Regions from separate parts of the Kitasatospora sp. NPDC048298 genome, predicted to be linked through region 1. Evidence: predicted binding sites of a transcription regulator. Region 1 holds the regulator's gene; the other holds the start of a gene.

The links. Region 1 encodes HspR, which represses chaperone genes until heat shock. Its sites were predicted from a motif close to TTGAGNNNNNNNNNCTCAA; they were not measured.
Region 2: lon (endopeptidase La) is a predicted target of HspR. The motif match lies at 1,635-1,653, and genes of this name have one in related genera.

The regions. Positions count from the first base shown of each region.
Region 1 covers NZ_JBICYZ010000066.1:36,262-39,665, forward strand. Annotated here, with positions in the region: gene grpE (nucleotide exchange factor GrpE) at 1-360, shown strand, start outside; gene dnaJ (molecular chaperone DnaJ) at 584-1,747, shown strand; gene ACGF0D_RS34750 (heat shock protein transcriptional repressor HspR) at 1,755-2,285, shown strand; gene ACGF0D_RS34755 (hypothetical protein) at 2,479-3,404, shown strand, end outside.
Region 2 covers NZ_JBICYZ010000002.1:189,858-193,261, reverse strand. Annotated here, with positions in the region: gene ACGF0D_RS02040 (response regulator transcription factor) at 1-129, opposite strand, end outside; gene ACGF0D_RS02035 (rhomboid-like protein) at 691-1,458, shown strand; gene lon (endopeptidase La) at 1,676-3,404, shown strand, end outside.

The sequences.
Region 1 (3,404 bases):
CTGATCCCGGTCCTGGACGACATCGGCCGCGCCCGCGAGCACGGCGAGGTCACGGGCGGCTTCAAGTCCGTCGCCGAGTCGCTGGAGACGGTCGTCGCCAAGCTGGGCCTGCAGCAGTTCGGCAAGGAGGGCGAGCCCTTCGACCCGACCATGCACGAGGCACTGATGCACAGCTACTCCTCGGACGTCACCGAGGACACCTGCGTGCAGGTCCTCCAGCCCGGCTACCGCATCGGCGAGCGGATCATCCGCCCGGCGATGGTGGCCGTCGCCGAGCCCCAGCCCGGCAGCCAGGCGTCCCCGGGCGCCGAGGCGAAGTCCACCGACAAGGACAAGTCCGACGGTGGCTCGGACAGCTGACAACCTGTGACAGCTGACAACCAGTGCGCTGCGGAGTCGTACGCCGGCCAGTACGGCGGCCGGCTCCGCAGCGCTCTGTCAACGGTCGTACACCCAGCGGCTGTTGACAGCTCTGTGACGATGGAACTCGGGAGGTGGCGGGAGCCGTGAGCGAGCGCAGCGAGCGAACAATCGAGAGGCGCGTGAACCGCTCAGCGGCTGCCGAGCACAGCGAGGTGGACGCATGAGTGGCAAGGACTTTGTCGAGAAGGACTACTACAAGGTCCTCGGCGTGCCCAAGGACGCCACCGCCACCGAGATCAAGAAGACCTACCGCAAGCTCGCGCGCGAGTTCCACCCCGACGCCAACAAGGGTGACGCCAAGTCCGAGGAGCGGTTCAAGGACATCTCCGAGGCGTACGACGTCCTCTCCGACGAGAAGCGCCGCAAGGAGTACGACGAGGCCCGCAGCCTCTTCGCCAACGGCGGCTTCCGGGCCGGCGGCCCCGGCGGCACGGGCAGCTACAGCTTCGACTTCGGCGACCTCTTCAGCGGCAGCCAGGGCGCCGGCGGTGGCGGTGGCGGCGGCCTCGGGGACGTCTTCGGCGGCCTCTTCAACCGCGGCGGCACCCGCCAGGCCCAGCCCCGGCGCGGCGCCGACGTCGAGACCGAGGTGACGCTCTCCTTCGAGGAGGCGGTGGACGGCGCGACCGTCCCGCTGCGGATGACCAGCCAGGCCCCCTGCCGCGGCTGCAACGGCACCGGGGCCAAGGCCGGCACCACCCCGCGGGTCTGTCCGACCTGCGTCGGCGCGGGCACCGTCAGCCGCGGCCAGGGCGCCTTCGCGCTCTCCGAGCCGTGCAAGGACTGCCGCGGCCGGGGCATGATCGTCGACGACCCGTGCCCCGACTGCCACGGCAGCGGCCGCGCCAGCTCGGCCCGCACCATGCAGGTCCGGATCCCGGCCGGCGTCCAGGCCGACCAGCGCATCCGGCTCAAGGGCAAGGGCGCCCAGGGCGAGCGCGGCGGGCAGCCCGGCGACCTCTACGTCACCGTGCACGTCGACCCGCACCCGGTGTTCGGCCGCAAGGGCGACAACCTCACCGTCACCGTCCCGGTCGCCTTCCCCGAGGCGGCGCTCGGCGCCACCATCGAGGTGCCCACGCTGAACGGCCCGGCCGTGAAGCTCAAGCTGCCCCCGGGCAGCGCCAACGGCCTCACCATGCGCGCCCGCGGCAAGGGCGCCACCCGCAAGGACGGCACCCGCGGCGACCTCCTCGTCACCGTCGAGGTCGTGGTGCCGCAGCACGTCACCGGCGACGCGCTGAGCGCCCTGGAGCAGTACCGCGAGGCCACCGCCTCCGACGATCCGCGAGCCGACCTGTTCAGGGCGGCGAAGGGAGCGTGACGACCAGATGTCCCCGATGAACCCGATCGACCCCGACACCCCGATCGGCCCCGGCCTCGGCGAGGGCCTGCCCGGCGCCGGCGCCCGCCGCACCCGCCGGGCCGCCGCGGCCCCGCCGACGTACGTGCTCACCGAGGACACCCCGGTGTACGTCATCTCCGTGGCCGCCGAACTGTCCGGTCTGCACCCGCAGACCCTGCGCCAGTACGACCGCCTCGGCCTGGTCTGCCCCGACCGCACCGCCGGCCGGGGCCGCCGCTACTCCGCGCGCGACATCCAGCAGCTGCGCGAGGTCCAGCGGCTCTCCCAGGACGAGGGCATCAACCTGGCGGGGATCAAGCGGATCATCGAGCTGGAGAACCAGGTCACCGCCCTCCGGTCCCGCGTCGCGGAGCTGGTCGACTCGCTGGAAGGCGCCGCCACCGCCCTCCAGCAGCGCGAGGCCGCCGTCCACGCGTCCTACCGCCGCGACCTCGTCCCGTACCAGCCCCCCACCCCGCAGTCCAGCGCGCTCGTCGTCTGGCGTCCCAAGCGCTGACCTGACGCATCCACCGGCCGCCGGTCCCTCCTCTCGGGGGGTGCCGGCGGCTCGGTGTTGGTGAGAGAGTGCTCTATCGGGCCGGCACGGTCGATCTGCGGGCGGCAAGGCACCCGGTCAGCGCCACCTAGGATTCTTGCCACAGAAGACGACAGTCGCGTTGACTACTTCCCGGTCAACACTAGGAGCCGAGATGAGTGGGCGAGAGCACGCGGGGGCTGCATTCGGCGGATCGCGCGTCCTGTCCGAGGACGCCCGAAAGCTCTACCTGCAGGCCGTCAACGAGAACGGTCGTCTCTCCCGGAGCGCGTGTCCGGCCGCCGGTGTCCCGGCCCTCGATGAATTGTTGAAACTCGGACTGCTCATACCCGACAGCGACGAACCGGGCGCTTTGCTCGCGGTCGATCCGGCCCAACTCGCCGACAGTCTGAGTTCCACCTGGCAGCGTCAGGCCCTCGATCTGCTCTCCAGAGCGGTATCGCTGCCCGGCGACCTCAGTGAACTCGCCGAGGCATTTCACGCCCCCGACACGACGGGTGGGGCCATCGAATACATCCACGGGAAAGCGCGGATAAATCAGAGACTTCAGCAGTCGGCCGCCGCGGGAGTCACGGAAGGCCTGTCCATGCAGCCCGGCGGACCCCGCCCGGCGGAAATGCTGACGTCTTTCCTGGCGCGCGACCTGGAGATTCTCCGCCACGGCGCGTCGATGCGCACCATTTACAACGCGAGCACCCGCTACCACCAGGCGACCCGGGACTACGTCGCGAAGCTGACCGAGGAAGGGTGGCAGTTCCGCACCCTGGACGAGCCGTACGCCCGGCTGATCATCGTGGACCGCAAGCTGGCCGTGATCCCGGTGGTGGACGACGACCTGGCCGCGTTCATCCACGATCCGGCCATCGTCAGCTTCCTCATCGAGGAGGTCTTCGAGCGGAGCTGGAACCGGGCCCTGGAATTCGACGGGGACCGTTCCGTCCCCCAACAAGTGGTCTCCAGACTGCGCCAGACGATCATCGACCTGATGCTCGCCGGGACGAACCACCGGGTCATCGCACGACGGCTGGGCATCAGTGAGCGCACCCTGGCGCGCCACATCGCGGAACTGAGGGAGGAGTA
Region 2 (3,404 bases), on a different contig from region 1:
GAAGCCCTCGGCGCCCAGCCGGGCGGCGATCGACTCGGCGATCGTGGGCTCGTCCTCCACCACCAGTACTCTGCGCTGGCTGCTCACAGTGCCACCGGTGTGCTGGTTGTCCTGCTGGATTTCTGTCACGGTCACGCCACCGCCCCCAGGGCTGCGGGCCGGCCACCTGTGGGGATGGCGGGGCTCCGCTCGTAGTCTTGTTCCGTCGTGGACTGTGCCGGGTCCGCCGTCCCGCCGCGCGATCGGGAGACGGGGACGGATGGTCGGCCGCCCACTTCTCCCGCGCACTTCGCAGCGTACGGACAGCGGATGCTTCCCGGCAGGTGGACCGGACGTTTCCGGCCCGTGGGCCGGCTCTCGGGCCGCCCTCGGACCCACTGCACGAGTGGGCACGGGCCGATACCTTACCCGGCGAATTTTCTCTGCGTAACGGTACGTATGCAGTCCAGTTGACGCCAAGGCGCCGGTCAGAGGCCCTGTTGCCGCGTTGTGGGGGAGAAGGTCTGGACCAATGTCGGGAATCCGGCGGTCCGCCGCGGCGACCGTCTTCACGGGCTTTTCCCAGGTGCCTCTCAGAACCTCGACGTACCGTGGCCGCGACAAGACCCGACCGGGCGGAATCCGCGGCGCGCGCCGGTACGTTGGGCACCTGACGAGGAGTCGGTGGCTGCGGCGTGGAGCGGAGGCGGCATGGCGGGACTCGGGCGGGGCGCCGAGGGGTTCGGGGCCGCGGGGGCGCCGTACGGAATGCTCCGCCTTGGGCTGCGCGCCGGCGTCGTGGAATGGCTGCTGGAACGGGTGCCGACACCCCGGAGAACGCCCTTCACCATCGGATACCTCGCCGTCGTGGGAGCCACCACGACCTTCGCGAGGCTCGCCGATCCGGAACTCGTCCAGCGTCTGCAGGAGGCGTCCAGTTCGGACGGGCACAACCTGCTCCAGCACCCTTTGCGCGCTCTTGTGCTGAGCGGATTCTGGGTGGCCGGCGAGGTGTGGATGCCGTACCTGTGGGGATTCGCCCTCACCCTCGCGCCGCTGGAGCGCAGGGTCGGTCCGGCCCGGGCGGCGGCGGTGTTCGCGGCCGGGCATGTCGCCGCGACGCTGCTCTCCCAGGGTGTGGTGATCACCGCGGTGGAGACCGGGCGGATGGCGCCCGAGGCGATGGACTACCTGGACATCGGGGTCAGCTACGGCGTGCTCGCCTGCCTGGGCGCGGTGGCCGGGCTGCTCTCCTGGCGCGGGCGGCTGCTGGCGCTGGGCGGTGCCGGGCTGATGATCGCCGAGCAGATCGCCTCCGACCGGGACGTGATCACCGGGGTGGGGCACCCGGCCGCGGTGCTGACCGGGGTCGCGCTGTGGCGCTGGCTGCGCCGGGTCGAGCGGCGCCCGTCCAGGCCGAGTCCGGTCGCCGCGACGGCCCCCGGCGGTGCGCCGGCGCGGGTGCGGGCGGTGCGTTGACGCCGTCGCCCGGTCGGGGTTCACCCAGGCTCGGGCGCTCGTCTGTCAGGACTTCCCCAGGAGTCCTTGGCCTCCTCTTGGCCTCCTTTTGACGCGGTCGCGGGAAGGGCTTTTCGTACCGCATCCCGTTCGCTCACAGCGAACAGAGCGTCGGGAACATCCGGCGGCCGCCAGGCCTTAGTCAGGTCGACTCAAGTTCGCTGACTGGGGAGAGATCATGGCATCGACGTCCACACCGCTCACCCTGCCCGTGCTGCCGCTCGACGACGAGGTCGTCCTGCCGGGCATGGTGGTCCCGCTGGACCTGAAGGACACCGAGGTGCGCGCCGCGGTCGAGGCCGCCCGGGCCGCCGCCACCGGCAACGGCAAGCCGCAGGTCCTGCTGGTCCCGCGGGTGGACGGCTCGTACGCGGCGGTCGGCACGCTGGCCACCGTGGAGCAGGTCGGCCGGCTGGCCGACGGCCCCAACACGCTGTTGCAGTCGGCCGCGCTGGTGCGCGCCGTGCGCCGGCTCCGGATCGGGGTCGGCACCACCGGCCCCGGCGCCGCCCTCTGGGTGGAGACCACGCCGTTCCGGGAGTCCTCGGTGGGCACCCCGGTGGCCGGCCGGGCCGCCGAGCTGGTCAGGGAGTACAAGGCGCTGTCCACCCAGTGGCTGCGCAAGCGCGGCGCCTGGCAGATCGTCGACCGGGTCGACCGGATCGACGTCGTCGGCGAGCTCGCCGACAACATCGGCTACGCGCCCTTCGCCACCGCCGAGCAGAAGCTCAAGGTGCTGCTGGAGGCCGACCAGGTCGCCCGTCTGGAGTACGCGCTCACCCTGCTGCGCGACCACCTCGCCGAGGAGGAGGTCAACGACACCATCCGCAAGGACGTCGAGGAGGGCGTGGCCAAGCAGCAGAAGGAGTTCCTGCTCCGCCGCCAGCTGGAGGCCGTCCGCAAGGAACTGGCCGAGCTGAACGGCGAGGCCGCCGACGAGGAGGGCGACTACCGCGCCCGGGTCGAGGCCGCCGACCTCCCCGAGAAGGTCCGCGAGGCCGCGCTCAAGGAGGTCGACAAGCTGGAGCGCGCCTCCGACCAGTCTCCCGAGGGCTCCTGGATCCGCACCTGGCTGGACACCGTCCTGGAGCTGCCCTGGAACGAGCGCACCGAGGACGCGTACGACATCGCCGGCGCCCGCGCGGTGCTGGACGCCGACCACGCCGGCCTGGCCGACGTGAAGGACCGGATCGTCGAGTACCTGGCCGTCCGCAAGCGCCGGGCCGACCAGGGGCTCGGGCCGGTCGGCGGCATCAAGGAGGTGCAGGGCGAAGCCCATCCCGAGAAGGGTGGCGGTGGGCGGCGGGCGGGCGGCGCGGTGCTGGCCCTGGTCGGCCCGCCCGGCGTCGGCAAGACCTCGCTCGGCGAGTCGGTGGCCCGCGCCATGGGCCGCTCCTTCGTCCGGGTCGCGCTCGGCGGCGTCCGGGACGAGGCGGAGATCCGCGGCCACCGGCGCACCTACGTCGGCGCGCAGGCCGGCCGGCTGGTGCGGGCGATCAAGGAGGCCGGCTCGATGAACCCGGTCGTCCTGCTGGACGAGATCGACAAGGTCGGCTCCGACCACCGGGGAGACCCGGCGGCCGCCCTGCTGGAGGTGCTGGACCCGGCACAGAACCACACCTTCAGGGACCACTACCTGGAGGTCGAGCTCGACCTCTCCGACGTCGTCTTCCTCGCCACCGCCAACGTGCTGGAGGCCATCCCCGAGCCGCTGCTCGACCGGATGGAGCTGGTCCGGCTGGACGGCTACACCGAGGACGAGAAGATCGTCATCGCCCGGGACCACCTGCTCCCGCGCCAGCTGGAGCGGGCCGGTCTGAACGGCGAGCAGGTCACCGTGGACGAGTCGGCGCTGCGCGGGCTCGCCGGGGAGTACACCAGGGAGGCGGGCGTCCGGAACCTGGAGC